Regions from separate parts of the Paenibacillus sp. FSL H7-0714 genome, predicted to be linked through region 2. Evidence: predicted binding sites of a transcription regulator. Region 2 holds the regulator's gene; the other holds the start of a gene.
The links. The regulator NrdR, encoded in region 2, represses ribonucleotide reductase genes. The targets are predictions, from matches to a motif close to AACACNATATATNGTGTT.
Positions count from the first base shown of each region.

Region 1: NST34_RS10580 (adenosylcobalamin-dependent ribonucleoside-diphosphate reductase) is a predicted target of NrdR. The motif match lies at 9,067-9,084, and genes of this name have one in related genera.

Region 1 is NZ_JBBOPT010000001.1:2,417,000-2,433,784, forward strand. Features, by position in the region: gene NST34_RS10535 (ABC transporter permease) at 1-142, shown strand, start outside; gene NST34_RS10540 (ABC transporter permease subunit) at 155-1,393, shown strand; gene NST34_RS10545 (glycerol dehydrogenase) at 1,524-2,609, shown strand; gene NST34_RS10550 (divergent polysaccharide deacetylase family protein) at 2,715-3,575, shown strand; gene NST34_RS10555 (N-acetylmuramoyl-L-alanine amidase) at 3,562-4,314, opposite strand; gene NST34_RS10560 (YqzE family protein) at 4,498-4,686, shown strand; gene NST34_RS10565 (hypothetical protein) at 4,859-5,890, opposite strand; gene NST34_RS10570 (YqhG family protein) at 6,046-7,110, opposite strand; gene NST34_RS10575 (DEAD/DEAH box helicase) at 7,107-8,852, opposite strand; gene NST34_RS10580 (adenosylcobalamin-dependent ribonucleoside-diphosphate reductase) at 9,267-11,894, shown strand; gene NST34_RS10585 (hypothetical protein) at 12,853-13,020, shown strand; gene NST34_RS10590 (DEAD/DEAH box helicase) at 13,373-15,394, shown strand; gene NST34_RS10595 (DUF2290 domain-containing protein) at 15,394-16,047, shown strand.
Region 2 is NZ_JBBOPT010000001.1:2,072,386-2,089,170, reverse strand. Features, by position in the region: gene NST34_RS09125 (sensor histidine kinase) at 1-1,612, opposite strand, end outside; tRNA gene NST34_RS09120 (tRNA-Lys) at 2,022-2,094, opposite strand; gene NST34_RS09115 (hypothetical protein) at 2,254-2,568, shown strand; gene NST34_RS09110 (DUF4855 domain-containing protein) at 2,601-6,716, opposite strand; gene NST34_RS09105 (S-layer homology domain-containing protein) at 6,764-9,787, opposite strand; gene NST34_RS09100 (glycoside hydrolase family 20 zincin-like fold domain-containing protein) at 9,808-11,067, opposite strand; gene NST34_RS09095 (hypothetical protein) at 11,603-12,433, shown strand; gene NST34_RS09090 (hypothetical protein) at 12,617-12,838, shown strand; tRNA gene NST34_RS09085 (tRNA-Lys) at 13,355-13,427, opposite strand; tRNA gene NST34_RS09080 (tRNA-Ala) at 13,438-13,513, opposite strand; gene nrdR (transcriptional regulator NrdR) at 13,673-14,149, opposite strand; gene NST34_RS09070 (alpha/beta-type small acid-soluble spore protein) at 14,314-14,532, shown strand; gene NST34_RS09065 (lytic transglycosylase domain-containing protein) at 14,612-15,175, opposite strand; gene coaE (dephospho-CoA kinase) at 15,172-15,768, opposite strand; gene NST34_RS09055 (MntP/YtaF family protein) at 15,778-16,524, opposite strand; gene mutM (DNA-formamidopyrimidine glycosylase) at 16,652-16,785, opposite strand, start outside.

The DNA of each region.
Region 1 (16,785 bases), 340 kb from region 2:
TAAAATAACAGGTTATGAAGTATTCCAACTTGGGTGGCAGTTGATTCCTGAGTATAAGATAATGGTTGGATTCTCGGTAATAACTATAACACTATTGCTGCCTTTAAGTTATCGGGCATTCAAAAAGCATCAGGTTATATAGGAGGCATAAATCATGGACACGCTGACGCGGTTTGAACTGCGGAAAATAATAAGGAGCAAGTTGTTTTACGTCGTAATTGCGATTGTAATAGCAGTAGCCCTACTTTTAGCTAACATGAGGGTCACAGGGGCATACATAACGGGTAAGGATGGTGAGGAATTAAAAGGATTGGCTGCAATTTCCCTCCAAAGAGAATACGGACGTCAGCTTGCCGGTCCCTTAACGACGGAAAAATTGGAAAATTCGATTGAACGACACAAAAAGGCTCATCTCGATCCGAACAATATTGATGATAAAGGGAATTTAAAGAATGAAGCTTATGCTAAATATGAAGTCCCGGATGAACAGATCAATACTTTAATTCGTTACGCATTTTCTCCTTTGAGCAATTATGATTATTCTGTAATGGATAGATTGCAACCAGATGATGCTAAAATGTTTTATGAGAAACGGATTGAAAAAGTTAACGGTTATTTAAATTACGATTATTCTTATGGTAATTATTCAGTCAAGGAGAAAGCATTCTTTAATACAATGAACGAGCAGCTTCGTGTTCCATTTCAGATGGACTATGTTACTGGATGGGAAAAAGTATTCCAAAATCTTCAAAACCTCTTTTTAATTATATCTTTGGCCATTGGAATATGCCTCGCTCCCATGTTCGCCGACGAATATCAGCGGGGTACGGATGCGATCATTTTGTCTTCTCGTTATGGTCGCAATAAGGTCATCACCGCCAAATTAAAGGCTGGCTTTATTCTATCTATAGCACTACTATTGTTAGCGCTCGTGGCATACACGCTTTTGCTGCTCGGAATATTTGGATTTGAGGGTGCGAAAGCAAATGTGCAGATGATTGACCTTTTGGCTCCCGTTTCCTTCACAGTCTTCCAAGCGTATCTGTGGGCGATCCTCATCGGTAGTCTAGCCTGCCTGATGGTGGGAGCATTGACTCTGTGGCTGTCCAGCCTTATGAGTAGTCCCTTTTCTGTTATCATTGTCATAGGAATATTGGTTATTGGTCCACTGTTCATTCCTGCCAGCAAGAGCAGCCGACTGTTTAATCATCTGATAGATTTGCTGCCAGGTAATATGTTTGACGGTTTTAAAAAAATAACCTCATATGAATTGTTTAATCTGTTTGGTGTATTAATTCCAGAATATAAGGTCATGGCAGGCTTCGCTCTTGTTGTTATAGTGCTACTACTGCCTCTTACTTATAGGGCATTTAAGAAACATCAAGTGGCCTGAATTTGAGAATATTTTGAAATGGTTTACTATTTATACTCATAGATGATTTTTCGCGATAGATCTTTTTTTATAGCCAGTCTGAAGCAACACTCCTTAGAATAAAAGAATATACAAAAAGAGGAGTGAAACCATGACGCAGATCTTATGTTCACCGACTAAATATATTCAGGGGTATGGCGAGATTCGTAAGCTGGGAGATTATTGTTTGCAGCTAGGATCGAACAGAGCTTTTGCGATTATAGATCCTTTTATTTTTTCCATGTACAAGGAGGATATCTTACACAGCTTTGAAGTGAACGATATTCCCCTTATGATGCGCGAATTCAAGGGTGAGTGCAGCCGTAATCAGGTGGATGAGATAGTGCTAGAACTTGGTCTGAAGGACGTTGAAGTTATCTTAGGAATCGGTGGCGGCAAGACCCTAGATACGGCAAAAGCAGTAAGCCACATGGCGGATCTCCCGGTAGTTATTGTACCCACAGTGGCCTCGACGGATGCACCTTGCAGCGCTTTATCAGTGTTGTATACGGACGAAGGTGACTTCGACTGTTACCTTCCATTAAAAAGAAATCCTGATATGGTGATCGCAGATATCGATATCATCGCTAAAGCCCCTGCAAGATTACTGGTGGCTGGAATGGGTGATGCTTTGTCCACCTATTACGAAGCAAGAGCTTGCCGTCAATCAGGAGCGGTTACTCATGCAGGCGGGACTAGCACAATCGCAGCGTTCTCTTTAGCACGTGCTTGTCTGGACACACTTCTTGCTGAAGGTGAATCCGCACTCCTGGATGTAAAACAGGGGATCACCTCTTCTGCAGTGGAACATATTGTTGAAGCTAATATTTACTTGAGCGGCGTTGGGTTTGAGAGCGGTGGGCTTGCTGCAGCCCATGCTATTCATAACGGACTGACCCTGTATGAGGAATGCAGGAATGTGCTACATGGTGAGAAGGTTGCCTTTGCTACGATCGTGCAGTTGGTCTTGGAGAAGGCTTCAGAAGATGAGGTCGCTCAGGTCAGTGCTTTCTGTAAAAAAGTCGGCCTTCCCGTTACACTTAAGGAGCTTGGGATTACCAGTAGCGATATGGATAAATTAATGGTGGTGGCAGAAGCTAGCTGCTCCCAGGATAGCCCAATGAAGAATATGCCATTTGAAGTTCAATCTGTGGATGTGCTGGAAGCAATCCTTGCCACAGACAAGCGCGGGCATTAGCAACAGCTCGATTGTAAATTTTTGCGAACCCTCCCCGTACATATTAAACCTTCGTGAACCAAACAATGAGAACAATTGTTTAAGACGAAGGAGGCGTTCCTCTTGATGAAGGACAGTCGAAAGGTTAAACGTTACTTACTGAATTGGCTTGCTGTTGCTGCAGTATTGATTACCACAATTGTTCCGGCTACGCCGGCTGTCTCTGCTGCCACGTCTAAAGACAACGCTACAAATACACAGCTTGAAGAGAGTGCACCCAAACGTGATAAGGTCGCTATCATTATTGACGATTTCGGCAATGGCATGAAGGGGACAGATGAAATGTTCTCGTTACCGATAAAGCTTACTGTAGCCGTCATGCCTTTTTTACCTACATCCGTAAAGGATGCCACCCGCGCACATGAACGCGGAGATGATGTTCTGGTTCATTTGCCGATGGAGCCGCGCCAAGGTAATCCTAAATGGCTTGGACCAGGAGCCATATTGGCCAAAATGTCCGATGAGGAAGTGCGACAAAAGGTTGAGGCAGCACTCGATAATGTTCCTTATGCGATCGGGATAAATAACCATATGGGTTCGAAAATTACCGGAGATGAGCGGATTATGGCAGTGATCTTATCTGTATGCAAAGAACGAGGATTATTTTTTGTAGACAGCAAGACCAACTACCGTTCCGTTGCTGGCAATATGGCTTATCGGATGGGATTGCCACGCGTAGAGAACCATATCTTTTTAGATGACACACATACAGCAAGTCATGTTCTGAAACAAATGGGTCTCGTCAAAGACATGGCGAAGGATCAACGATTTTGTGTAACGATTGGTCATGTTGGTGTATTTGGGAAAGAGACCGCCGCAGGAATACGCAGCGGTATTGAACAGATGAAAGACAATGTTGAGTTTATAGGGATTTCTGATCTGGTTAAAAACGAGATGAAATGGAGCTCCCAACTTAAACTTCCATAAGATAAGCTACAATACCATCAGCGATGGCTTCAGCGATTTGTTGCTGCCCTTTAGGGGTGCATAACTTTGCGCGGTCAGTCGGACTGCTTACAAAACCCGCCTCAACGATAACAGTTGTGGCGGTTATTTTATTGAGTAAATAAAAGGGCTTGCCTGGTCTTGGATGAGCTTCGACATCGTAAAGATTGTTTAGCTGATGCTGAATGGACTTAGCAAGCATGAAGCTACGACCCTCTTGACGGTACAATACAAGTGGACCATGTTTGGAAGGGGAAGGCGCCCAGTTAATATGGATACTTACCACTACAGTAGCAGGTAATGTCTCAGCAAGCTCTTTACGCTGTGCAAGATCCCGCAGATGTCGAGATTTACTACGCAGCCAGCGGTTTTCATCACTAGGGGCATAATCTCCATTGCGATTTAAAGCAACATCAAAACCATCGCTACCCAGAAGTAGAAATAATCGACGTGAGATATCTAAGGTGATATCTTTTTCAAGAATATTACCATAGGAAGTTCCACCGTCGATGCCTCCATGTCCCGCATCAATTAGGATCATACGGTGTCCGTGACCTAATAAATGCTGACGGTCATCCTTCATCACGGGTTTCTCTGGTGTCGCGGAGGCTAAGGAGCTGCCCATAAACAACATTAGTAGTCCTAGGGTAGTTAGAGTGATTCGAAAGCCGCATAGAACAGCTGCTGTACTGGGAAAGGGTTGTTTTCTCCAGTTGTTCAAGTGAAACGCCTCCTTGCAAGTGAATAACGTCTTCTGGATTCTTTGTTAGATTGTGCTTTAATAGGTAAACCTATTCGACAAATCAGAAGTCTGTAGTTTAGATCCAAGTGGAGTGGTGCACACTAAGACCATGGAACGGATGCTGATAATCTGAATTCACTTACATTTTTAGGAGGTGTTAAAATGGCTTCCGGTGGCGATGAGCTTGTAAAGTATATAACGGAGAAGGTAGTCGTATATATCGAGGATCCGCGTGCCATTCATGCTCGTAGAGCGGCTACGAAGCAGCCGTGGTCACAGAAATGGTTTGGCATGCTCCCGCTTGGGTGGTCTATCTGGCGAAGCAAGTGGAGTCATGGCAAAAAAGAATAAAGGTATAAATAGCAAATAACCTTCCAGTGCCATTATTCATGGGTGGCAGTGGAAGGTTATTTGCATTTGTTTAAATATAAGAATTTATATGCTTACGTTATAAATTATCCTTCTATTTCTCGCATAAACACTTACCGTCCTCATAAGGACGCCGAAGGCGTTTATGCTTGTGTTAACGATTATATCCGAGTGCTTTGGTCGTTCTGTCGGGCAGCTTATGCAGTGTTCCATTATTTTGTAGTGCAGTGAGTGGTAAGTATCGTTTTCCTTCAGGGCCTGAGGCCGCGTATACGGTAATTTTATTGTTCTCAGCTTGACCTTGAGAAGGCTGCCAGCTCTGATAGCCTGTAATCATAAATGGTGCCCCGACAAGGTCGTTTCGTCCAGCAGCTTGATAAGCGATGCTTTCTTTAGGTCTGATCAGAAGTGCGATATTGTCACCGCTCACTGTAGTTAGTTTAGGAGCGGTCAGCCAAAGGATATCTTCGTAAGGATCATCTGACCCTCCACTATTGAAGGCCGATAGCGGTGATACGTCAGGATTAAGATTAGTAATTACATCTGTTGCTGGAGGCTGCTCTTTAAGGACTTCTTCTGCCTTGCTCAGTGTCCAAGGTAAAATTTGCGGTACGGAAGCATTGATGTAAACCGTCTTTTCGTCAATAGTTATTTTCCAGACCGGTAGAAGTGGTGCATATAAAGCAGTAAGGTTTATTGTTCCTGAAAAAGATGATGTAATGAGACCTTTCTGCACCAAAAACTGGCGCAGATCATTTAAACTGTATGGGAGTCCGTAAGTGCCGGCTCCATATTCACTTAGCATATATCCGCCTGTATCTGTGGCAGAAATGATCATGTATCCGATCCGCTCTTCACCCTTCATTACATTTACAAGCCAGCCATGAGTACCTGGACCAAGGGGATAATATTCTATCCTTGCATCCTTCCAGGCTGTAAATGGAGCTTCTGCAGCGAGCTTGTTCAATGTAGCCTTAGCGAATTCTTGGACCGTACTGGGTGAAGGTAAGGTACTCATCTTCAATACAGGAATTGCATCCTGCGTGACTGACTGGATCACACTTACTCTGGCCAGCGCGAGCGCTGAAGGGGAACCAGAACTGGATACAAACAGTCCAAAGCTTAGAAGCAGGAGGAGGCATCCTTGACCCGCAAGTTTCAGCCTCCGTTGCAAACTTATTTTCATGGCGTCGATCACCTTTCTTTGTTAAGAAATGTCAGGAAAGTTAAGCTTTACTCTATTGTAGTGGACAGGCAATAAAAAGGCTGTTGCTTGCTGTCGCGCTTGAAGGCGGAAGTTCTCTTGTTTTTTTGCCTGCTTTTAGCGAGTAGGGTCGCATTCTATAGGCTTCGCAGATGAAACAGTCCGTAGGTTATCGCAGAAACTGCAATTTGCGGCTCATATTGCCAAATGGTCTCCTGTCGACGACGGTTATACTGCTCTTGAGTGCCTAAACGTTTTTCTTCATCAGGCTCTTTCAGCAGCTCTCCGTAATAAATATCAATGATAGCCAGCTCGATTCTAAGACGCTCACGTGCCTGTTCTGCCCAAGTGTAATCGAGTTCGGCAAGATGAGAGGTAAGATGAGCCTCTAATAAATCTGTAGCGGCTGTCACTGTTAATTCATAAGGCTGAATATGGACGTTTTCTGGTAAACGGGGGATCATCTCCCGCGAGGCTATCTTAGTGTTAAAGTCATCAATGATGGTCCCTTTTGTCAGCGATATTCCAAGATAATGCAGTTCTTCCCGTTTCAAATCGCAGCTCATCTCCACTTTATAGCAGACGCCGAGCCACGGTTCATAAGCTGCAGAGAAGAGTGTATTCCGCTGCCTGCTACCGGGATCTTCAAATAAGTAAAGGCATTTCCCTTCATCTTGCGCCGCACTCCAAATTTGCTGCAGGCGCTTGCTACCATAGATGATATCTTCACGTCTTATCATACCGGGCCCAATTCGGGGCAATGCAGGTACAATACCGAAGTAGCGGGCTAGGATGCTATCTTCTGGATTTGAGGAGGGGATATGAACCACATTAGATTCAGGTGATGTTGGATTCAATAGATCTGCGCTAGCCTCAGCATCTGTTGTGGCGCCCATCGCTGGGTTTTCGGTAATTGGCGGATTCAATGCTCCGATGCTGCGATTTACCGTTGGCGGAACTTCTATAGCTGCCTGGCTATCGTATTTTTCCGGATCAAATACAAAAGTGAAGGAGAGTGTCTCCGGATCAACACCAGTACGCTCCACGAATCCCCAATAATAAGGTCGATCTGTAAGCATTCTGTCAGCTCTTGGCGATAGCTTTACAGTTACGTGAATGGGCGATACTTCAATAATGGAGCATTCTGTCGCCTCCAGATAATCCATTACATGTTTACGTACTTCCTGTGAGTTGAGGGTCATGTCGAAGTCTCACTTTCCTTTTTAATACCCTGAGTCAACTCACTTAGGGATTCACCGATATGATCTAACTCATGTCGCAGCTCTTCATCGGAGCGGGATTCGAGCATGATTTTGTATAAACTTTTCTCCAGCGATTCTTTCTTCTCAAAACGCTCCAGAATCACATCCAGCCCGCCAATGACCATTTCGAACATATTGATCTTCTCGTGTAGCAGATGCAGAATATGTTCTTCAATCGTGCCCTGCGTGGACAAATTATAGATAACCACGTCATTTTCCTGACCTAACCGGTGCACCCGCCCAATCCGTTGTTCTACTCTCATGGGATTCCAAGGCAGATCGAAGTTGATCATATGGTGACAGAACTGCAGGTTAATGCCCTCACCACCCGCCTCAGTAGCGATCATGACTTGAGCACGACCGCGGAAGAGGTCCATCATCCAGTCCTTTTTACCACGATTCATCCCGCCGGAATAAGAAACACACATTAGCCCATGTTCGCGGAAATACTGAAGCAAATATTCTTGAGTCGCGCGATACTCCGTAAAAACGATGACCTTTTCATTCATTTCTTGAATGAGAGATAGTGTTGTTTCGGCTTTGGTATTGGTCTTAACCGTACGAAGTGTCTGCAATAGCTCCATCATCCGATCGCGTTTCGGCGAATCAGCAGGCAGCTTCTTGATCAGATTAACTAAAGTGATGAAGACGGCATCCCTACTGCTGCACACCTCACGCTGAAGCGTTACCAAGGAAAGCATGCTGCTAAGATTGCCGCCTGATTCCTGATACTGATCTTTAACAAAAGAAGTGACAGCGTCATATAATACTCTCTCTTCCTGTGAAAGAACTAGCGGAATATTACGGACTTTTCGTTTCGTAAAATTAACTGGACCTTCGCCACGCCGATTGCGGATCATCACCTTCGATAGCTCGTCTCTTAGTTGACCTTCATTCTTAGGTTGGCGTTTATCAACGACGAAATTCGAAGCAAAATCACCCTGATTTCCTAGTTGCCCCGGTTTCAGTAAAGTGATCAAATTAAATAGCTCGCCCAGATCATTCTGAACGGGAGTAGCGGTTAGGAGCAGGCAATATTTTTTGCGTAATTGCTGTACAAATAGATAATTGGTCGATTTCTTGTTCTTCAGCTTATGGGCTTCATCAATAATCAACATGTCATATTCATTTTCCAGCAGCATCTCTTTATGAGGATCGCGCTTCGCGGTATCCATAGATGCGACGACAATCGCATTCCCCCAGGAATATGCTTTTTTCTGTGCAACAGCAGAGATGCCAAACTTGGCATTCAGCTCGCGGACCCACTGCAATACGAGGGAAGCGGGTACCAGAATAAGCACTTTAGAGACTAGACCGCGGACAAGATATTCCTTGAGTACAAGTCCTGCTTCAATCGTCTTTCCTAGTCCAACCTCATCTGCAAGAATCGCGCGGCCCGACATCTCAAACAAAACCTTATGCGCGGTATCGAGCTGATGAGGAAGCGGGGATAATCCGGATAAATGCTTCATGCATTGCAGCTCATCGAAGCTGGTTACTAGACCCGTTTGTTCACCTTGCACAGCAAGCTTGGACAGACGGTAGTCTCCCCACGGACCACCTTTATCTAGTTTAAGTTCTAGATCCTGTAGCCAATTCCGGTCAAAAGAAAGAGGAACAGGCAGTATAGGCGCTGACTTTCCACCTTTGTGAGGTAGAGAATTACGGAATAATTGCGTCATGGTACAGCCTCCTCAGGTGCTATTTCATATCATCATTCGTAGGAGTAGTATGCTCTTAAACAAGAGAATTCATAACCTTCTATTTTTCTTGATAGCCTTTAAAAAAGAGAGTAAAAGCGAGAAAACGCGGCAAGGTTTGCGATATTTCGGCTGCTTGACTCTATTTTCGAAAAAGACCTTCGATACAATATGTGGTATAGTTTAAAAGCTGACGCACACAATATATTGTGACAAAAGCATGAAAATGTGATTTTTTAAAGTGCGTAGCTGCTATTTGTTATTGACAAGATGAACTTCCTACATACACCCGTAAGACGGAAGATAAGTGTAAGGAAGTTTTTGTTGTGGGTCACAAAATGTACGCCCACACCTGAACTGGAACTAATATTTACTACATTGCGGGAGGTTTTTCTATTGGGTAAAGTGGAACGTAAGCAACGCCTTGAAGGGCTAAGTGAAAAAATATTTTTGGATCGTTATGCTTGGAAGGATGCCGACAGCAATAATGCTAAAGTAGGCGATGTTGTACTCGTTCTAACAAAAGATGATCCGAAGTTTCCCACGAAGGAAGTCGGAGAGATCGTAGAACGTAACGGCAGAATCGTAACCGTGAAGACGCGCAGCGGCGAACTTGTGAAATCAGATGTTGAAAAGCTGACGCTTAATATAGAAAAAACACCAGAGGAAATGTGGGATCGTCTGTCTACAGCTATGGCTTCTGTGGAGAAGACGCCTGAGCTTCAAGAAGAATGGGCGGGTAAATTCCGTTCGATTCTGGATGATTGGAAGCTCGTACCGGGTGGACGAATTGCTGCTGGTGCAGGCGCTAGTGAAGAACTAACCCTGTTCAACTGTTATGTAATTCCTTCTCCAAAAGATAGCCGTGGCGGCATTATGCAGACGTTGGCTGAAATGACAGAAATTATGGCTCGTGGTGGCGGTGTAGGGATTAACCTATCCTCTCTACGTCCACGCCGGGCAATTGTGAGAGGTGTTAATGGTTCTTCCAGTGGTTCTGTATCTTGGGGCGGTCTGTTTAGCTATACCACTGGATTAATTGAACAAGGCGGTAGCCGTCGTGGTGCACTTATGCTCATGATTAATGACTGGCATCCAGATGTGGAGGACTTCATTACCGTAAAGCAAACGATGGGTCAAGTTACGAATGCGAACCTTTCGGTATGTGTGAGCAATAGCTTTATGAAGGCTGTAAAAGAAAATCTGGATTGGGATCTCGTATTTCCGGATACAACAGATCCAGAGTACAACGATGTATGGGATGGCGATCTAGACAAGTGGAAGGCTGCGGGCAAAAACGTTATTCATTATCGCACCGTTAAAGCGCGTGATGTGTGGCGCACCATTATTGAATCCGCTTGGAAATCCGCTGAGCCAGGCGTTGTGTTCATGGAATACTACAATCAGATGTCCAACAGCTGGTATTTTAATCCGATCATTTGTACGAACCCATGTGGGGAGCAAGGACTGCCAGGCTGGGGAGTCTGCAATTTGTCTGCTGTGAACCTGTCCAAATTCTACGATGAGAAGAATCATGATGTAGACTGGGAAGATCTCGCGACTACGACGCGTTATTCCGTACGTTTCTTGGACAATGTCATTGATAAGACGCCTTATCATTTCCCGGAAAATGAAGCGAATCAGAAAAACGAACGCCGTGTGGGTCTCGGAACGATGGGTCTTGCTGAGCTGATGATCAAATTGAACATCCGTTACGGTAGCCCGGAATCTTTGGCGTTTCTGGACAAGCTTTACGGCTTTATGGCTCGTGAAGCATACCTTGCTTCTGCAGAGATTGCTGGTGAGAAGGGATCCTTCCTAGCTTTTGACACAGAGAAATATTTAATGAGCGGCTTTATGAAAAATATGCTCGAAACGTATCCAGAGGTTGGTGAAGCGATCCGTAAACATGGCATGCGTAACGTTACAGTGATAACACAAGCACCTACAGGTAGCACAGGTACAATGGTTGGCACCTCGACAGGTATTGAGCCTTATTTCGCCTTTAAATATTTCCGTCAAAGTCGCCTTGGCTACGATGAGCAGTTCGTTCCAATCGCCCAAGAATGGCTTGAAGCTCATCCAGGTGAAGAGCTGCCAGATTATTTCGTGACTTCGATGGATTTGTCAGCTAAGGATCATATTCGTGCGCAAGCAGCGATTCAACGCTGGGTAGATAGCTCGATTTCCAAGACAGCCAACTGCCCGTCTGACTTCACAATAGAAGAGACGGCTGAGCTATATGAAATGGCCTTCGATCTGGGCTGTAAAGGGGTTACGATCTACCGTGATGGTAGCCGTGATGTGCAAGTACTGCAAACCTCGAAGAAGGAAGATGCAGCAGAAGAGGTAGCTCCAGCAGTTGAAGTTGCAACGACTCCTGAAGCAAATGTTGTAGCGGCAAGCCCAGCACCTCAAGCTCCTACTAAAGAGCTGGATAAACAATACAAGAAACGTCCGCAGGTTCTGCGCGGCGCAACCTATAAAATCAACACACCTTTTGGTATGGCGTATATTACGATCAATGATCTAGATGGTACACCGGCAGAAATCTTCCTGAATGTAGGTAAAGCAGGTTCTGATGTCTTTGCGATGGCAGAAGCACTCGGTCGTGTCTGCTCCTTGTTCCTCCGTTATGGAGATCATGGTGAGAAGGTAGAATTGTTGATCAAACATCTGAAAGGTATCGGCGGATCAGGTGCAATCGGCTTCGGTGCGAATCGAGTAGAATCCATTGCAGATGCTGTAGCTAAGGCATTGGAGACTCATGTACTGAATAACGCTCATGATGATCATTTGCCTGCACCAATTGCAGCAACTTTGGAGCTAGAAGATTTCAATGAAGCTTTAAATGCGGAGTTGAAAGCGAGTGTTCCTGTAGTAACATCTACCGATGATGGTCATGGTGCGCATAACCACACTAGCGCTTCACGTGATCTTTGCCCATCTTGCGGCGGCGCTTCGCTGATTAATATTGAGGGCTGTAAGACTTGTGGCAATTGCGGGTATAGTCGCTGCGGGTAAACGGTAGAGCCAATAAATGTTTTATGCGATGTGAAATTCCATAATTAATTGGAATTGTAACAGAATTCATTGGACTAGAATTCCATAATTAATTAGAATTTGAATATTTATGCATAGATAATTATCTCAATAAATACACACAACAATAAGCCCAAACCATAAGAGGTTTGGGCTTATTGTTCAAAGAAAAGTATTAAAATGAAAAATAAAGTAACGAACTGGGCAAATAAAGTTGTAGACTGAGAGAATTGGAAGTGGTGTTGTCCAAAGAAAATAAAGTATTTGACTACCTGAAACTTCATTAAGCTCCCTCAATATGATTTAGTTTTCTCACTCAGGCTCATGAATTTGCAGGATTTCACCATACGTTTTGGTATACACTGAATTGGCACGTGCGCAGGCAATAAACTAGCGTTGCCGCTAAGATTATTTTCTACTAACCAGAACGGTATAGATACTATATTGATTCAATTTTTTCTATTTCATTTTCATCTTTTATTTAAAATCCATTTACCATATAATAACTTATTATGGTCATGAATAATGGGTATGAAAATGGAGGGGTTAGAACTGTAGGAGAGCTACTGTCCACCTGAAAGCTTTCCTAAGGAATGCTCGCTAATGAAACATAAGCAGTCTGCGGATATAATTAAAATCTGCGGTCACAACCGCTGAAAGCTAAATATTACTTCAGTGACGTTAAGCTCTAAGCTAGCATCTTAAGTTCAACTTAAATAGTTTTTGCATAATACTTCAAAAAAGGGAGATTGCTATATTGAGTTTGACTAGAGAATCCATTTATTTATCGCATGATTCTTTATTTCAAAAACAACTTATTGATTAGAATAAATATGGATGTTTACGTTGTTCAAGTATCCATAAATTGTGAATTACTGAGCGTGTATAATTAATTGCCCAGCCTGGAGAAAAACTCAATTCGCTCGGGATACATTGGTTTATGGCAAAACCGATGCAATATAAAGATAGTGAGGATGAGTCTAGTGTTGGAATTGAAGTGGAGTTACTTGGTAATACTCAAATAATTGATCAGATTCCAGCGAACTATATAATTAATCTTAAGAATTTTGGTTTAAGTTTAGATTCTCCTTATAGTTTTTCTGAATAACGATGGTAAAACGGTAGTGAATATAAAATTATTCAGGCACTTAGAATTCATGGGGCTGGTGGATACGATATCAATAGAGTAGACTTTTATAAAGTAGCAAGAGATTCATTTTGCTCCTCGGAAATCTGATTTTTCGTTCCCTATATAAATGAGGAATTTTAGTGGCTTTTAACTTTAAATTCGCTGTTGCTAATGTTATGTTAACTATCCTGAATATTGAAAGCTTAATTCTTTAATCCTGAAATTATAGCACCTGAAGCGAAGGGAGATTTAAAGGTGAATTTTTCATGAGTAAGAATGGTTGGAGGATTTAATGTGTGAATGTAAAGCAAGAAATGAGAGGAATGTTAATATGAATGAAAAAAATTCGAGAAAATATGGGAGTTTTGCTGATTTAAGTACAAGAACTGAGAAAAGTATTACTAAAGTAATTGAAAAATTAGATGAAAAACAAATAACTTACAATATTTATTATGGCTATCCAGTAATTGATGAAAAGCAGAATAAGGATTACGTAAAGGGAATTATTATTAGCGTGAAAGGAATCTTCGTTTTATTTGAAAATGAAAAAGAACAAGATAGATATGTATCCAGAGTTACTCAACTGCTCACACAAGATACCGATCTTTACAGTCTAATTAGAAAATTGAATTATATAGAGGAAATTAATCTTAATAATGCAGATGGAATTGTTGATATCTATGAAGCGAGTGAGAGTGTTTTCGATGATTCAATTATTGAGAAGGCAAATAGAGCTATACAAACCGCCTATGGATTATCTAAAATTGATGATCGGGAGGTGACTAGTCCAGACAGTCTGGGAACTAAATTGAAATCGAGAAATACATATATTGGAACATTTGATGAAGACCAATTTAATATGATACATGCGTATGACAACAATAACCTTAGAATCAGAGGTTTGGCTGGAAGTGGAAAAACAATTTTGTTGGTGAAAAAAATGGCGTACCTACATTATAAATATCCCGAAAAAAATTTGGTGTTTGTATTTTTCACAATATCTTTAAAGCAGTACATTTTTGAATTATTTAAGAAGTATTATAGAGACTACGATCGGTATGGAGATCCTAACATGAATAAAATAGAATTTTTACATGGTTGGGGGAGTGCAGGGAGAATGGGATTTTACTCCCATGTGTGCAGTAAAGTTGGATTTACACCTAAAAATTTTAATGACGCAATAGCTTCGAAAACTAAAGGGGAAGATGCTTTTGAATATGTTTGTAGAGATCTACATGAGTATATAGATGATAAAAAAATTGAGAGTAATTTTTATGATTATATTTTCATCGATGAAGCACAAGACTTTAAAATAGAGTTCTTTAAACTGGCTAGAAAAACTTTATCGTTAACCGGTAATCTGATCTATGCATACGATGAACTGCAATCTTTAAATGATGAGAGTTCTATGCCTAAAAAATCAGAAATATTTGGCGAGCAAGAATGTATTGATATCAATCTTACTAGAAGCTACAGAGCCCCATTAGAAATCCTTGTTACCGCACATGCTTTAGGACTAGGCATGTATAGAGAAGTTGAAAAAGATGAAATCCCATTTGTTAATATTCTAAGAGATACAGAAGTATGGAGTGACATCGGATATCACGTTATTGATGGACGTTTAGCATATGGAGAACACGTAGTTTTAGCTAGGTCAGAAAGTAAATTACCTAATGAGAAAATAATAACAACTATTGGATGTTATAATGAAGAGCAACAATATAGAGAGCTTTCAGACATCCTTATTAATTTAATGAAAAATGAAGATGTAATACCTGAAGATATACTAATAATTGATCTTTCGTATAAAATCGCAGATAATCATACAAAGTTTAGAACTATTTTTAATAGTAAAGCTCGTGCAGCAAATTTAATACTACCCGGTAGTGAACAGCTTGCTGCATCTATTAATTTAGTAAACAAAGATAACCCTACAAGAATGAAAATGAAGAACGCTATACCGTACACTACAATTTTTAGAGCAAAGGGAAATGAAGCGAATTTGATTTTTATTGTAAATGCTGATTCCCTAGAGATGATGAAGAGCATATCAAGGAATAAATTATTTACTGCTATGACTAGAGCGAGATATGCTGTTTGGTTAATGGGGATGGGACAAGTTAAGTCTTTTGAGAAAGAAATATTAGAAGTTGAAGCTAAAAACTTTACTTTAGATTTTACTTATCCGACTGAAGCAGAATTGGATAGAATAAAAACTTATGGAGAGCAGGAGACAGTTAATGAACGAAAAGTTAGCAATGTTGTTAACGATATCAGTTCTATCTCCAAAACAAATCCGGAACTAGCTAAAAAGTTATTATTGGATATGTTAAGCCAATTAGGTGATGAATAATGACAGATTATCAGATTGTAAAAAAACAAATTGAGCATTTGTATATAATACAAGAACATGTTCCGATAATTAATGCTGTGAATTGTTGGAATGTTAAGGGACGACAAATTGGGGAGAGGACAAATAAATTAACCCTTGAAAATTATCATGAAGTGTATAAGAAGATGTTAGAGGAGCAAGAATTTCATCTTCTCATAAATGATGAATCTGTTATATCCCTTTTTTATCTGTTTGATGAAAATGGTAAAGTTAGTCAACATAGCTTGTCATATATTCCTTCACTTGATATAGAAATCTATGCGTCTGATACATTGAGTTTAGAAAATCACATTTCAATTTCCAGAACTGCAAATAATTATATTAGAATTGATTATGATAAAACAGGTAAAAAAGATGTTGTACATACTGATGTACACATGCATTTTGGAATCTTCCATAAACAAAATCATATGTCGTCCTCTGAACTACGTATTCCTTTAGAAGGAATTTTGTTTCCTTACGAATTCATATATATTATTTTAAAATATTTGTATGATGTTGAAGATGAATTTCTAACAGCTTTATTTGAAGACAAATATATAAAATTTTCTTGTCTTGAGAAAAAAGAACAAGATAAATTGATTTTGTCTTTTGGTGAGAGGAATCTTGCATGAGAGGTTCTTAATGGGATTTTTTCTAACTATATTTTTACTTATGAAAAATCCTTGAAAATCCAAGGATTTTTTTTGAAAACATAAGTCATAATATAGAGGCAATTTGATGTGTTGAATTAGAACGAATTTGATTCTAATAACCTTTATCTTCTCTAAACAAAAAGTGTTAACGATATAAGTTTTTGAGAATGTGAAATTCTCATTTGTAAAGCTATTCTTTTGTAAATCCTGCGATAGTAGAAAACTAATCAATTAGTTAGTATAGACCATTATTTACCTAAATCAATATTTCCTTCTCTCGCTGTAGCACCTGTTAATCTTGTTCTGGTTTGTGACCAATGTAAAAGTGAAGCTGAATCAAGCTGCAGTTACCTATGAGAATAGCACACTTGGAGATCATTTGTTCTATTTTTAGAAATATTCGGTGAATGGATTAAGTGTTGTTAAATTAATTGGATTCATCATTCATGGGAAGATTAAATCACATTCAAATGATCAGGTGCGGAAACTTACAGACACGTATTTTTCAATTTTAGATCTCGAAAAATGTGTTCGGATACTAAGAATTGAACGACAAGTTAGAGAGGGATTTTACGTGACAGAAGTTTTAAAAATACTGAGATTTGTGAGAGAAAGACGTGGATTCTTATACAATTAGGAAAGTTGATACCAGATAAAGAAATTAACTTAAAGGACGGCAGAAAACGATACATGATTAGAATAGAGTTACAGAGAAAC
Region 2 (16,785 bases):
CAATGCCCAAGTTTGCGCTTACCTTCTCCCTCAGCAGCTCCAATCTTTCCCTGCTCATGCCGACACCGTCATCCTGAACGATAAAGGTTATTTGCTCTCCCGCTGACATTGCTTTAACGATAATACTTCCTTTACCCTCTCTTTTCAAAATGCCATGAATCATCGCATTTTCAATTAGCGGCTGGAGCAGCAGCTTCAGCATTCTCATATCGAGCAGCTCCGCCGGAATATTCGCCTCGTAATCAAATTTATCCGGATATCGAATGGACTGGATCTTCACATAATGATCTACATGCAAAATTTCTTGGCTGATTGCACAATATTCCTGTCCTTTATTTAAGCTGAACCGAAGAAAATCACTCAATGAGCCGACCATATCCGCAATTTTCTCGTCTCCCTTCATTAGGGCCATCCAGTGGACTGACGATAACGTATTGTATAGAAAATGCGGATTGATCTGCGCTTGAAGCGCCGACATATCCGCTTCCTTCTTCAACGCTTCGTTGTGCTTCACCTCATCGGTTAAATTAATAATTCGCGAGCTCATCCGATTATAGCTAATAATCAGTTGTCCAACCTCATCGATCGATGTGACGGGCAGCGTCGGCAGCGGTTCGTCCGGGCTGGAATTTCTAAGAAAATTCGTTAATGCTGACAACGGTTTCGTTACCTTTTGAATAAGTACAAGTACAAAAGCGATGACAAAAAGCATGGAAATGCTGACTGCAATTGCAGTTAACGTTAAAAAATACTGGTTCTGCGCTCTGTAAGCTTTTGCCGGAATGATGCCTACGAGCCTCCAGTTAACATTCGGCATCTGATAGTACAGTACGGTACTCCGCTCCTCCGCTTCTCCGTAATCGAACGAACCCGACTTACTCTTGAAATCAACTATTCCGGGAAAATAATCGTTCAAGTTCTTGTTAGTCGAGTACCCTTCTGGCCCAGCCAATATCCGATTTTGTTCGTCCAACAGCAGGGCGACGCCTTCACCCTCTAGTCCAGCTTGCTTTAAATGGCTAGAGATAACCGATTGTGTCAAGCTAATTTTAAGCATGCCGATATCGTAATATTTTGATGTGCTGCGAATCGGCCGTGACATCGTAATGACATCCTCTTTGCCGTCCGACGTAACGAAGTGATGCACCGGAGACCACCATTTAGGATGTTTCTCATAATAACTGGGATATTCGCTCTGAATATCGGTCCATTCTGATTCGAGGACGGATCTGAAGGAAACCGACGGCTTATTATCTTCATTCGATTCGATCATGACATTGGCGATATATGGTTTGGAAATCGATAATGTTGTAAGTAAATTAACGATCGAGGTTTGCTTTAGCAAATCGTGTTCCGGTGTTTTCAAATAGCTTTGGACATCAGGGTGGCCGATGAGGAATAGAGATAGATTCTCGACATCGCTCACCATATTTTCCAAATAAGCCCCAATTTGCCGAAGCGTGTTCATGCCGGAACTTTTCGCTTTCTCCTCCGTTAAGCTTTCAGCAATATAATAAGAGAACAGTCCCAGAGACAACACCGGTACCAATACCGAAATAATAATCAACAAGCTCAGCTTCTGCTTTAACGACTTACCCAACCAGTTTTCCATCGTATCCTCCGTTCAGATTACCTTTATGCTCTGTAGCTAAATTGTAGCTTTCAAGACTTCCAGAAAACATGTTTGCGCTTTCATATTAACCTAAGTCGCTCGTCCCGACTAGAGTCTATTGTTGACTTGATGAAGCATTGCCTGGTCTTGAGGTCGTCGATGTACCGGGAGAGAGCACCGGATCTTACCTCAGCACAAAAAAATAGACCGCTCTCTCGCAAAGGAATACAGTCTATTTCCTGTTTGATCCTTCGAAAAGCGGCTATTGCACCGGCAGTCGTGTTTCCACACGGCTCGCTTGCATTGCACATTTTTTCTCTCCAAACTATTCCATGAAAGAAATCTAATAAAAAGCCACTCCACTCTCCACACAACAAAAAAAAACGGCATTTCTGCCGTTTCTTTAGGATGGACTCTCAGGGGCTCGAACCCTGGACAAATAGATTAAGAATCTACTGCTCTACCAACTGAGCTAAGAGTCCATATGATGTTTGGTGGAGCCAAGGGGATCGAATCCCTGACCTCATCGCTGCCAGCGAAGCGCTCTCCCGCCGTTGTTGGTTTCACTACCAAAGACACCCCGAGGCAATCAAGAATTTTCCCAAAAAAAAAAAAAAAAAAAACAACTTGCAATCCATTCTATGGATTTCGTCGGGACGACGTTATCCGGCTATACGCCGCATGGCCCTCGGTCCGAAGGCACCGACCTGGAGCTCGTCCGGTGGATGAGCGAAGCGCTGTGCGTTACCGTTCGTCGCGGAAGGCGCATCAGGACACCCGAGGAAGCGGCGTCGGCCATGCGCGCCGGGGCGGCTTACGTGGGGGGTCGGAGGCGCCATCACGCGCCCGCAGTTCATCGCGGAAGCGCGGGACGGCTTACCGGCTTCATCCGTCCATTCAGGAAGTTTTATTCTGTATCGTCGAAAAAGCACATTCCGGTCGCGTTGCCGCACTAATCGGAATGTGCTTTAATCGATTGTTTCCGCGTCTACTCCTGCTGCTGCCCCTCGATTAATTGAAGAACGCGATACAAGAACGTCGCCGCTTCCGCTCTGCTGGTCGTACTCTTCGGCTTCATATAGCCGCCCGAGCCCGTAACCAGCCCATGCTCGAACAGAGTTGCCACGCTGTCCGCAGCATATGGCGCAATCTGGCTCGCATCACGGAAGCCCTCAAGTGTTGAACCGGATGCGGACGGCTTGATTGCCCCCGTCGTTTGAAGCGCTCGGGTTAGCATAACCATAGCGTCCTGGCGGCTGATTGAGTCACGAGGAGCAAAGTTAACTTCGTTCACTCCCGAAACGATTCCCAATTGCTTGACGATGGACACCGCATCGTAGTAATAATCATTCGGTTTCACATCGGTGAACGTCGAGGTAATCTCGGCGCGCAGGTCAAGCATATTCACCAGCATAAGGATAAAATCAGCTCGCGTTACTTGATTTGCGGGGCTAAAAGTGCCATTTTCGATCGAAGTGCCTTTGACGATGCCTCTTTCGGCCAGTTTCTCTATCGCCTCGCGCGCCCATTCATGCTTGCCGAGGTCAGTGAACGCAACTGGTTTCTTGCCGCCGACAGCATAGACGCCGACTTGGTCGATGGAGAATCGCAGTACGCCCTTGTCTTTGTCATAAGACGTGCCATCAATTGCCGCCGCGCTGTCGCCCGTCAGCTCGAAAGCTTGCAGATCAGCAGCTTGCTCGCCCGCTTGAAGCGAATACGGAATCGCAATGGAAATCGGTGCCTTCGCATTGTTCCAAGACAGAGCTTCACCGTCCAGTTGCAATGCAACTTCAACGATTGGCCTGTTGCCGATCCGGCCAGCCGCTTCGTTGCCGCGATACTCGCCTGCATGGTCGCTTACGATAACGAGCAGCTTTCCGGCATTCTCCTTGACTCCAGCCAGCATGTCGCCAGTCAAAGCAAGCTGGGCATACGGCGTGGAGATATGCAGAATCAGATTAGACTGGTTCGTCAGATTAGCTGCGGGAAGCTCCAAAGCATAGCTGCCAGCCGCGTTCGACAGCTTCAATTCAAGACGAATATGCTTGTTGCCGTTGCTGTCGGCTGTTGCCTTGAGAATCGCGGAATTCAGATCCGCTGCTCCGACCGAAGCCACAGCCTGATTGCCTTTCAATGTCGGGACAAGCACGGCTTTGACTGAACCGTACGTTTGCAACGTATACGGATCTTGCGCCGAACCGCCTCCAATGCTGCCCCCATTGCCTCCGCCAGTGGAAGGCGGCTTGCGATATTCGAAGGCGGCCTGCGCTGGAGTCGTCATGTCATCCGTTTCAAGCTCGACCGTATACAGTCCTTGCTCTTCTCCGGTTAACGTAAAGGCGATGCGGAAGCTTCCGTCATCCTCAGTGCCCGTCTGGCCGGTATATTGAATGTTGCCTTTTGGGTCAAGCACTTTGACATACAAATGTTCTTTCTTGCCGTTCATGACTAACCCATTGATCGTAACTTTCTTCGTGGATGCGTCCACGGCGGCTTGTATGCCGTCCAATGTCTTCAGCTCTTGCCGCTGGGAAAGATTGTACACGCCGAATTCATAGAAGGAATAACCGTAGAACGTTGCCCGATTCAGTCCCTCAAACTTGATGTATCTCGCCGTCGTTGCCGGGAATACCAGCGTATTCTTGCCGTCGGACGCTTTAACCACGCCATTGTTGCCGACTTTCAAGGGCTCCCACGTCTGCTTATCATCCGAGACGCTCAGACGGTATTGGTCCGCGCGCGCATATTCCCAATCGATGCGGACCGTATCGAAGGTTTGCTTGCTGTCCAGATCGATCTGGAACCAAGCCGTATCGCGCACTTCGCTCGCCCAGCGCGTACCCGGTGCGCCATCCAGCGCCTTAGAAGGCTCTAGACCTGCGGCTTCCATCGAGGATGCCTCTGCTTCTTTGTCTTGTGCGATGCTGCCAATCTCGTAATACACGCCTTCCTTCAGGGCCGTATAAGCGCCTTCCGTTACATATTCAAGGCCTTTAGCCCCTTCCAGCTTCGCATTGAATGCCAGCAAATAGCCTATGGCTTCCTCAGGATCGCTCTCTTGCGTACGCTCCATCATAATCAGAGCGTTGCGCATAGCGCGTACCGTATCGGCATTGCTAAGCTGCTTGTTGTCCGCGTATTTATCAACAAGAGCCAATAGACCTTCAGCGCCCAAACGAGCTTCTATTACGAACTTAACCGTCATGGATTTGGCAGCCGCCACCGTCAGCTCCAGCACATGCTTGCCCGGCTTGCCCGTCAGATCTACTATAGTTCCTTGCGTATAAGGTTTGCCGTCATACTTGGCCGTTACTTTGACGATACCGCTGTCATCATCTCCCGGAATGGCCCAGGTGAAGGCGGCCTGTGTCGTATCAGGCACAATCGTATGCTCCGAGATCGGCTCCCCGTTCATGAGCGCTACAAGATCAGGCGCAGCGGCGTCTTGCTTCTGATAAGTGCCCTTCACGAATTGGTACAGCCAATCGTAGAGGACGCGGGTAGCAGGATCCTCGCTTTTCGCCGCGCTGAAAATGGCGTTGTTGCCTTGATAGTACGCTCTATACCCTTGCTGCATTAGCCCTGTATCCACGCCGCTGTTCAAGTAATCGATGAACCGCTCGCGGAAGACGGCGTCATTGATCATCCGGTCATCGAACTCCAGCTCCAGCGACATGCCGTACCGTTTCGCCATATCCGCTGTATCTTCCAGGCGCGAGAACTCCATTTTCTCGAAGAAATAGTTCGGCTGCAGAGATACGGCATCGATGCCGACGTCCTTCCACATGAATTTCTTATAAGCCAAAGAATGAGGGATCCAGAACATCTTCAGGTCAGCGTTATGAACGATGTCGCTCGCTTTCTTGACCATCTCCGGGCCAGTCGTATGCGTGCTTATTTGTTCCTCCAGCCAATACATGCCGACGAGCTCCAGATTCGAGTAGCCCGCAGCCGCCCATCTTGCTTGCACTTCATCGGTCCACCACTGAATCGCTTTGGCCCGGTTGTTCAGCGATACGTCATTACCGACCACACTTAGGTTGAAGTCCAGATTTTCATCGTTAATGCTGCCAAAATCGGACTGATATTCGCCCGGATCGGGTATCATCATAACAACCTTCGTCTTACGGTCAGGCTCGCCAAGCTTCGCGCCTACCTCGGCCGTCGCCTCGTTCAGCGCGCTCATATCGCCGCCGGTGTTAAACGTTTTATTCAAATACCATTCCCATTCCACTCTTCTGGCTTTGCCGGCCACTTCAACCGCGCCGAAGCCTCTGCCGTTTTCCGACGTCAAACCCAGATACAGCACGCCGTCGAACAGCCAATCGACAGGCTCTCCCTGCTTGTTCACATAGCTGATATTAGGGATAACCCGTTCCTTCGTCCAGGTTCCTGTACCATCCGGGTAATGCCCGTTATACAGCAAGCCCAAATTTTCAATCCCGCCAGTAGCCTCCCCAGGTTGCTGGAGACCATAAGGTTCGGGCTGCACTGGCTGGGCTCCGTCGATCAAGCCGTCCGCGCCGGTTATCGTCACCTCGTCGATCATAGTCCACGCCCTCGGATGCACGGAGAACACCACTTTCACATACTGAGCGTAAACCAATCCTTCGGTATAATCGCCACGCTTGACGACTCCGGTCTCTGGGCTGCCGTCCCATTTATACGTCTCGGTGTTGGTCTGATCGCCCCATAACAATTTAGTCGCATTATGAGACAATACGCCCCAGTTCACCCCATCGTCAGACGCGTAGAATGAAACGGTGAGCGGTACAAGCGTTTCGTTGTTCGGCCAATCTTGCAAGAAACGCGCGCTCACGTCCTTGATCGTTTTTTGCTCGCCTAGATCAAACACAACCGAACGGGATTTCTTGTAGCGGTGGCCCACCCAGTTGCCGCTGTCACGGGATGAGTCTACGGCATTGCCGTCCGTCAGCTTCGTCCCGTCATCCGGGAAAGCGTCCTCCGGCTGATCCAACCATGTGTACGTTTTCCCTTGAACCAAATTATAAAAGCTGGCACTTTCTCCGCCCGGCTCCTCCGCATACACGGAGGATATCAACGAGAACAGCATGACCGGGACAAGCAGCAAAGCAGTCAAACTTCGTCTAGTTTTCACTTAAGCTCACGCTCTCTTTCTATACATAATTAGTTCTGCTCCTGCGCTTGCAATTCTGCAAGCGCATCGAGCATGTTCAGAATGACGACCACAGCTTCAGCACGCGTCGCCGAGGCGGCCGGGGCAAACCGGTTGTCCCCCCGACCGTTCATTACTCCCGCCTCCTGGGCTGCTGCCACATACGGCTTCACCCAATCCGGGATTTGATCCGCGTCCGCATAAGAGAGCTCATGCCCTTCCGAAGTCTTCAGGCCCAAGCTGCGAACAATCATCGCTGCCAGTTCTGCTCGGCTAATCGAAGCCTTCGGACGAAAGGTCCCATCCGCATAGCCGCTGATCAGGCCGGATTCCAAGGCTTGCGCAATATAAGGATTCGCCCAAGCTTGAATTGAGCCTGCGTCCGCGAAGTCCAGCGAACTGTTCGTACCTTGCAGCTTCAACGCTTTGACCAACATGACGACGAATTCGTCCCTGCTGACCGTCTTATTCGGCTTGAACGTCTCGTCGGTATAGCCCGCTACGAATCCAAGCTCGACGGCCCGTTTGATGGACGCTTTTGCCCAATGGCTCGCAATATCGTTCAGTCGAACCGTTGTCGATCCGCCAGACTCCCCGCCATTGCCGTTGCCGTTCTCATTGCCATTGCCTGGATCTCCGCCTCCCGGATTCGAACCGCCGTTTTGGCCTTCTTCCGGATCTGGAGTTATTGGAGTCGGAACCCATCCTCCGCCACCAGAGCTAGGCAACGCTTTGATTTTGATCTTGAACGTTTTTTTCGCGGATGCATCTCCCTTGCTGATCGTCGCGGTCAGCATGACCTCCATGTCGCTGCCTGACGGACGTTGCAACAATTGTCCGTTGGCATTCAGATAGTCGGGCTTCGAGCTGCTCCAGACGATACGCGTGCCGAGCTGTCCTTTCTGCGGTAGATAGAGATTCGCGGCAATGCTTTCATTCACATTAAGCTCGATCAGACCCATTACGTCTTCGATCGTTAGACGATCGCGCGCAACGCTCAGCCCGGCATACGCCTGCTCGGCCTCAGGACGAGTCAGCTGGGCGGTTTGAATCGCCGCAGTCGCTTGTACTATCGCCTGTTGAAGCTGTGCCCAGCCCTCAGGAGAGTAATTGTCCTCCACGAGCTTGTAGGCCTCGATAGCTGTCAACAGGTCGATAATCGGCCGTATATTGCCGAGCTTATATTCCTCGCCGTACACTTCAAATTCCTCAAAGGAATAGCCGAACATGGTAGCTCTGGACACGCCTTCGAACTTCACGTATCTGGCCGGCGTGCTTTGGAAGGTAGTCACGACGCGTCCCGGCTTGCCGTTAATCACGCCGTTGTTGTCTTTCACGACATTCGTCCAGTTCTCCTTGTCCTCGGACACGAGAATGCGGTACTTCAAACCGTAAGCCGTTTGCCACAAAATAGATACAGCATCAATGTTCTTCACTTCACCCAGATCCACCATGAACCAGGTATCGTCCACCCAATTGCTGGACCATCTGGTGTCCCCTCTGCCGTCCACCGCTTTGTCCGCCGTGTAGGACGAGGATTCCGGCAGCGAGGATTCGGCTTGCTTATGCAAAGCCAGATTTCCATGCAGGTCCACGTAGGTGTTCCTTACGATGAGTTCGTCAATCAAGCCTTTAAAAGCATTCGTTTCACTGCCTATTTTGGCTACTGGCAATACGAACGTTTCCAACTTGGAGCCGTCTTTTAGAGTAGCCGTATACTCACTGCCGTTAATGAAGATGGAGGTCCCCGTGTCGTCGCCGATCATAATGACATGGGTCCAGCGGTCGGTCGGCAGCTTATAATTGAATTCGCTGACGTAGTTTTCTTTCGTGATGGCCAGTTTGCCGCTGCCCCCGATGTTATATTTCAGCTGTCCATCCGGAGATTCCAGCAGCACAGCTCCTTGCGGGTTGTCAGCGTCCGGTTTGATCCACATGGACATCGTCCATCCGAAACCGAGCGTGCGAAGCGGCGTTTCCACGTAGCTGGCTCCGCCTTTGAGCCTTACTGCTTGCCCGAAGATTCCCTTCTCCGTGCCTGCATTCACCGCGTTGCCGTCAAAGCCGTTGCCCGAACGATCCGCGAAGCCCTCGTCGAAAGTATAATCGAGAACGATATTGCGCTCATTGTCGACTTGAAGCTTGTGCGACTGATGAACACCCGGCGGGTCCACGTACTTTGCGGCATCCGCCTGGAAGCTTGCAAAGTTCCGGTCGACGCGGTTGCCTCTCCACAGCTTCTCCGCCAACACTTGCATGGAAGGCAAGATACGCTGATGCGAGTCCGCCATGGAGACGCCCTTCTCTACGGACACGTCGTTCCAGAGCGCGAACATGCCGCCTTTTACCTGCGGGTGCCCATAAGGAAGCTTCGTCTCCAGCCAATCGTTAGGCTCCCACTCATTGTAAATAAAATCGTAATTCAAATAGCTGCGGTACAGTTGCGGAACGATATAGAGCAAGTTCGTGTTGGTATTGACAACGTCGTAGCCAAGCTCAATGGCCTGCAGGACACTTCCGTACGGCTCATACCAGATGTCCATCGTCGCTTTGTTGCTGACTGGCGTCGTGCCGTCATATGCGGACAGACTGCCCCACAGACGAGCGCGCTTGCCTTTGCTGTTAATGTGGTTAAGGAGCATATCCGCGTACCTGCGGAACGCCTCCTTGTCGTCGCCGAAATATTCATCCGTGCCGACGTGCACGTCCGGGCCGACGAAGGTCGGATTGCTGCCGTCGAGATACTCGTCAAAGAGTTCTTTAATGAAGTCGAGCGTCTCCGGACGATTGATATCCAGCTGATTGTTGCTGCCCAACCTAGGGTCGTAAGCGATGAACGCGCCGGAATGGCCCGGTGTATCGATTTCCGGCACGACGTTTACGCCGTATTCCATCCCAAGCAGCTGCAGGTCTCTGAATTGCTGCTTCGTATAGAAGCCGTCCTTGCTCGTCACTCCCGGGAATTTCTCGCTCTCCAGACGGAAGTAACCGACATCGCCGACATCATCGTTCAGATGAATCTGGAACCGGTTCATCTTATAGTAGGACATCAACTTCACATAATCCCGCAAAATTCGATCGTATAAAACTTGCGGCCCACATCGAGCATGAAGCCTCGATCCGCGTATTTCGGATAATCGCGCGATTGCCCCTTGGGCATCGTCTTATGATCGGCATCGTGGCCGAGCAGTTGAAGGATCGTTTTTGTGCCGAACATGACGCCCGTCTGATCGGAGCCAGCGACGGAAGTATATTCGCCGATATTCAGCTCATAGCCCTCTGTCCCCAATCCCGTTTGCGCGGCATCCAGCACCAAATAGATGTCCCCCTCTTGAGGTGAACCAACCGTAACCGTCAGCGGAAGCTTCGTTAAATCAAGCAAGTCCTTCCGCAAAATATTGGCTGTCCCCTTCAGAGCCGCTTCATCCTCCGCGCGAATGACGATATTGGATTTATCCGTCAAGCGGAACTCGCCGGTTGTGCCCAGCCACTCACGCAAAGAAGGAATGACTCGCGGCTCCGGGTTCCGATCGCTCGTCTGCTCGTAGAGACCGGGTACGGTGACTAGCGCATTATCCGCTAACAGATATGTCGGATCGCTGTCGCTCTCGATTTGCAGCAGCAGCTGAACCTGAGTATCCACAAGCGGCGCATGAATATTGCCCTGCTCGTCGATCACCGGCAAGCTGTCCGTGTTCACCAGTGTCAGCGTATAACCATCCGGTACAGCGGGCAGGTTCAGCTGAGTGTCTCCCTCGGAGACGACGATGCTGTTTTTGACCGCATCCATCATAGGCGGCAACAGCGGTTTGCCCTTGTATACCTCGAATTCCCAGAAGGAGTATCCGTAATAGATACCCTCAATTGGACGTCGCGTTACTCCTTGGAACTTAACGTATTGCGCCAGTGTCGGCTCAAAATCGATCGTATCCTCGACTGATCCGCGGGCGACGAGCACGCGGTTGTCCGCGAATACGTTCCTCCAGGTTACCGCATCGTCAGACACGAGAACTTGATATTGTTCCGCCGGAGTCTGCCAGTTGATGATTACTCTTCCAATTTCTACAGGCTCGCCCAGATCAACGTAGAACCACTGGTCATCCGTTCTTTCCGAAGACCAGCGGCTTGCATCCCGATTGCCACCGTCGACCGCTTTCTCAGGCCCGAAAAAGTCTACTTCGTTCGACGACGAATAAGCCGTCTTTCCTAAAGCCAGATTACCTGTTGCGGCGTCGGACTTCTCCGATGAAACGGCAACTAAAATGAAAGCGGTAACAAAAAACACTAAAAAAATATTCCTATACCGTAAACGCACTAAGATCCCCCCCGTTGTTTATTAGCTCGAATTTTACTCCAGCTTACCGCATGACCCTCCATGCTCAACTGCTGCAGCAATTTTATTATAAGTAGGGGCATTCGTTTCATCGATATACTTGTCTTTACAATACATATACAAATGTGGACATTCGGCCTTCTAAGGTGAATCAAGCATGCCAACATTTCTGTCATATCTCATGCTAATTAATAGTACAAAATCGTGATCCTTTCGAAGAGTAGTGAAAAAGAAAAAAAGCCATTTCAGTAGAATTGGCTTTTCTTCATGTTATGGAAATAGAGCCTAGGGGGATACGCTACGCCCTGCACATTCTCCGTCTACCCGTCACGGGAGTCTAAAACGACTAGACCCATGAACAAATCTTGGCATTTGATGTGGAATTAAGGGGAATCGTCCTAGGCTTTAAGCCCTATTCTCGAGGGGGAGTATATCCGTTGCCCTATTCAGGACCCGCCGATCTTATAGGATAATATAGAAAATGTATCCACTTGAATAGGAATGGGAGTGATTCCTCTTGTTACAATTAAACAGCGAACTGTGGGGCAAGCTAACCGGTCCTTACGAGTCGGGCGAAATGGTACCTGAACTGTTGGAGCGTCTGATGCTTGATTTCGATAAAGAAGTTTTCGACGAGCTATTCCAGGAGCACTTATATCACCAAAATACGATCTATACCGTCACTTACGCGGCAGTACCTTATCTGGCCAAACTTGCTCTCGCATCAAAAAATATGGAAGTGCGCCATGAAATCTACATCACTTGCGGGATTATCGAGTCGTGTCATGACAAAACTAGATCTGAGCCGTATCCCTCGGATTGGAACGAACTCGCTGCTGAAGCGGGAAACGAGGTTTGCGCGGAGATGTACCAATCTTACTTAAAAGCGATAGCGGAGCTTGCTTCGCTGGTTCCAGAGATGTTGGCCTACGCCAAACAAGAAATAAGCAGCGATACCGAAAAAAGATATGTTCTCATTGCCGACGCGGCTTATCGGGAATCCCAGAGCGTGGCAAACATGTTTCTGAATTTTACGGCTGGCGACGAATATGCGGCCGTTTGCGCAGCATGTAATCAAGAGGCTTACTTGTGGCCGAGCGGAGAAGGCGGTCGTATACAAGCATTCGCGGAAGATCCGGTATTCGAACCCCTTCAGGCAGCACATGAGGTTACTCCGGTTGAGGCATTCGTTGAAGCGGAACATCAAATACTGGCGGAGCGAGCCGATCAGCTGGGCGATTCCTCTTTTTTGAACCAATTGCCGTATTTGGCCGGGGAAATGAATTGTCCTTCATGCGGCGCCAGAATGCAGGTTTGGCCTAGTTTGCTTTCGACTTTTGGAGGGTAATAAACATGAACTGGATATCGCATCCATTTCTATGTTTGGGGGGAATGACTTATCAGTGTTTCTATTTATTACACATGCACGAGGGAATACGTCCTAACAGAAAGCGAACAACAAGCAATCACAGCCATTGTCCAACGTTATGATCAGGATTTTGAAGGGAAAGACCGGGCGGAGTCTTTCACAGTGTACAAATTCGATTCGTCCAGATCAACGGAGATCTTCGCTGGCGCTACCAAGCTGTCCATGACGGATCAGATTGAAGATTTGCTGAACGATTTATTTCATTGGTTGAAATGTTTGACCGAGATACGTAGAAAAGTAGACGGTGGTGAATGGCATGTTCACCTGGATGATATCGATGCCGTGTGGGATGATGAATTAGGCTGGAAAATGCCTGAAAACTGATTTCCATAATGAATGCCATGCACTTGCTTGCCAGCCTTCAAATCATAATCATTACCTTTTAGACTACTTACACTTGAAGTCGCTAAAAACGAGCTAATGTTCAATTTTAACGTCAGTTCTACTGAATCTCGGAAAACCCTAACACACTCAATGATCGTACTAAGCATCATTTTCTTTTTAGCAGTAGAAGCTTTCTTAAATACCTCGCGCCAAACAGGAATATAGGTCTAGAGAGCCTGCATTTCAACTTGTTCTACCTTTTTAGCATTGAGCTTCTGAATTACCTCAAAAAGAAATAGACCGCCCTAGTCCAAAGGATGCGGTCTATTTCTACCCGTAATACCTGAAAGCCGCCGCCCTTAAAAGCGGCTATTGCACTGGGAGCCGTGTTTCCGCACGGCTCTCTTTGCATTGTACGATTTATCTACCCAAACTATACCACGATCAAAACCAAATAAAAAGTCACTCCGCTTCCTGAACAACAAAAGAAACGGCATTTCTGCCGTTTCTTTAGGATGGACTCTCAGGGGCTCGAACCCTGGACAAATAGATTAAGAGTCTACTGCTCTACCAACTGAGCTAAGAGTCCATATGAAGTTTGGTGGAGCCAAGGGGGATCGAACCCCTGACCTCATCGCTGCCAGCGATGCGCTCTCCCAGCTGAGCTATGGCCCCAAACGTAATTTTCAGATGTATGTAATCACACATTCTAAAATTCAGTTCGGTGTATTTAAGTCATTCTGACAAATCCAAGCGCCGTAGGCGACTCCTATATAATATAAAAAATCGCCTTCGCTGTCAACACTTTTTTTAGTCATTAGACTAGCCACAACCCTACAATCTGTCCAGATCCCCAGTACTCTTAGATAACAGACCCTTCAGTTCCTTCATAAACATGTTAATATCCTTGAACTGCCGGTATACGGATGCAAAGCGAACGTAAGCGACCTCATCTACTGGATAGAGCTGCTCCATAACCAATTCACCGATCTGTTGGCTCTCTACTTCAGCTACAGCGATCCCACGTAGGGATTTCTCCACCTCAGAGACGATCTTCTCAAGACGTTCTACAGAGACGGGGCGTTTCTCGCAAGCACGGATAAGACCACGCAGTATTTTATCACGGCTGAACTCCTCGCGGCTGCCGTCTTTTTTGATCACGATTAACGGTGTTTCCTCGATCATTTCAAAGGTTGTAAACCGTTTGCTGCAACGCTCACATTCACGCCTGCGGCGGATGGACTTATTCTCATTCGCTGGTCGCGAGTCGAGCACTTTAGTATTTGTGTGATCGCAGTAAGGGCATTTCATAAGCTTCATCACTTCCTATTACATAATGTTTTTAGTCCCGGTATGTTAAACATCCGGCTTTTAAAGGGCTATTTCATTTTTTCCAGAAATCACCGTTTTTTTATTGTAATGATTATGGCAAGTCCGGCACATAATACAGTTACCAACAGAGGAGGTGAACAGCAATGAGCCAAAACAACAGCTCCAATAACCTTGTAGCTCCAAATTCCCGTGGTGCTTTGGAACAACTTAAATATGAAGTTGCCCAAGAACTCGGAATCACGCTTTCCCCAGATGGTTACCAAGGCAATAAAACTTCTTATGAAAATGGTTCGATCGGTGGTTACATCACTAAACGTCTTGTAACCCTGGCAGAACAACAATTGGCAGGTCAATACAAATAACCTGTCCACATAAGCTTACTGAAGAAGTATTAAACGATCGCAAGATCGTTTAATGCTTCTTTTTATACATAACACGGTTTTAGAATTCGTTGTAAATATCCGTGTACTGATCATAGTAATAGTTGACGCGCTGTACATAATGGCGGGTTTCACCAAACGGAATATCCTTAATGGTAGCATCCGTTCCATCCCAGATCCCCTCATCCAGCCATTTTTGAACTTTACCCGGTCCAGCATTATATGCAGCGATAACCGCTGTACGTTTACCTTCGAATTGACGGGATAATGTTGAAAGATACCAGGTACCTAGTTCAATATTTGCTGATGGTTCATGCTTTAGCTCCTCCATAGAAACATCAGGAAGCTTGGCCTTTTCAAGGGCCCATTTGGCGGTATCCGGCATAAGCTGCATTAAACCTATAGCACCTTTTCTGGATTCTCGTCCAGTTTTGAAGTTCGTTTCCACTCGGATAATCGAAGCCACTAGAAATGGGTCAATATCGTACGTAACGCTGTGCTTACGGATCTCATCTTTATAATGGATCGGATAAAACCAGGACATCCAGTTCGTACTCAGAAACAATATCGCAGTAAAACCAATGAATAACAGAAGAAGGACTCTTTTTTTACGTAACCATTTCATGATAAGCCCAGCCTGTCCCAAAGAACAGCAACCTGTTGCTCAGTGTGCGCAAGTTCGCCACTGTTGTCAATGATATAGTCCGCTTTGTTACGCTTCGCTTCAATATCCATCTGTGCATTTAAGCGTGCTTCTGCTTGTTCTATAGAAAGTCCGTTACGTTCCATTAATCGAGCGATTTGCACTTCACGAGGCACGTAGACCACCAGTATTTCATGGAACATGTTCTCGAGTCCTGATTCGAAAAGAAGAGGGATATCCACAATGGTTAACTTCTTTGGATCTTCTTCCTCCATGCTGTTCATACGTTCTTTAATCTCCCGCCGGATTGCGGGATGCGTCAGATTGTTCAGGGCTTGCAGGGCCGCCGGGTCTTGAAATACAATGTCCCCCAGCTTGCCCCTATTCAGTGTGCCATCCGAAGAGAGGATCTCGCTTCCGAATTGTTTCACAGCCGCAGCCAGCACCTCATGACCGGGGAGCATAACTTCTCTGGCGATCACATCCGCGTCAACCAGCCTCGCTCCCTTGCTCACAAGCAGTGCGGACACCGTGCTTTTTCCGGATGCAATGCCTCCGGTTAAGCCAATAATCATGTACTCACCTCATAATAGCTTCAGTATTCCCATTGTAATTAATAATAACGCGGGTAGTGCAGCAGCATGCTTCATCCAGTAGTTCCCGGCGAATCTTAATCCAGTCTTCATGCCCAGCAATAGAAATGTACCACTAAACAGAGCAATTGTAAGTGATGTCCATATCGGATTGAACCCCAGCAATGCTGCGCCAAGTCCAGCTCCAAAAGCATCTAGAGAGAGGGCAATCCCGAGCAGCATAGCCTCCATCGAAGAAATACTCCCGGAATCATCCATATCTGCAGAAGACGGAGTACGCAAGATCTGTACAACAATCCCCAATCGTCGTAACTCAAGGGAAAAGACAGCCGACTTTGCCTGCTCAGGAGCCATGGTAACCTGTTCTACAACATCTTCAGTATCAACAGCTACCTCTGCCCGAGCTTCTGTGGATAGCACATTTTCTTCACTACCTACTTTACGCTCACCTGTCTGTTCCTTCTCTTTCTGCATTAACATCTGGACGAGCGACCAGCACCCCATTAGCACGAGTATAACAGCGCCAACCTCAGAAGCTGCATGTGGAGACACTACCTTGGCAAGCAGAACACCCACTTGCATAGATACACAGATAACTACCCCCGAACAAAGCGAGATAATCAGAATGGAGAGCAATGGTATTTTCATTTTACGCAGTCCATATGTAATACCAACGCCAAAACCATCCAAACTCAAAGCAAAAGCTAGTAATATTAGTGAAAAAAATGGGCTGAGCACCCGCAATCCCTCCTGTGAAGAACCGGAACACTGAAGAATACACTTCATTCAGCTTCCGTTCTCTATTAAGCATTCTTCACACAGTATATGGGCGGGACAAGTAGTGGGTGCCAACCTAATTACCTCTTCAGTTTTCAACCTTACGCTGACAACTTGGACAATAATGCGTGCCGCGGCCACCTACAACCGTTTTCTCAATCATCGTTCCACAGTGGTTACACGGCTGATCTTTACGACCGTAAATCAACAGCTGTTGCTGAT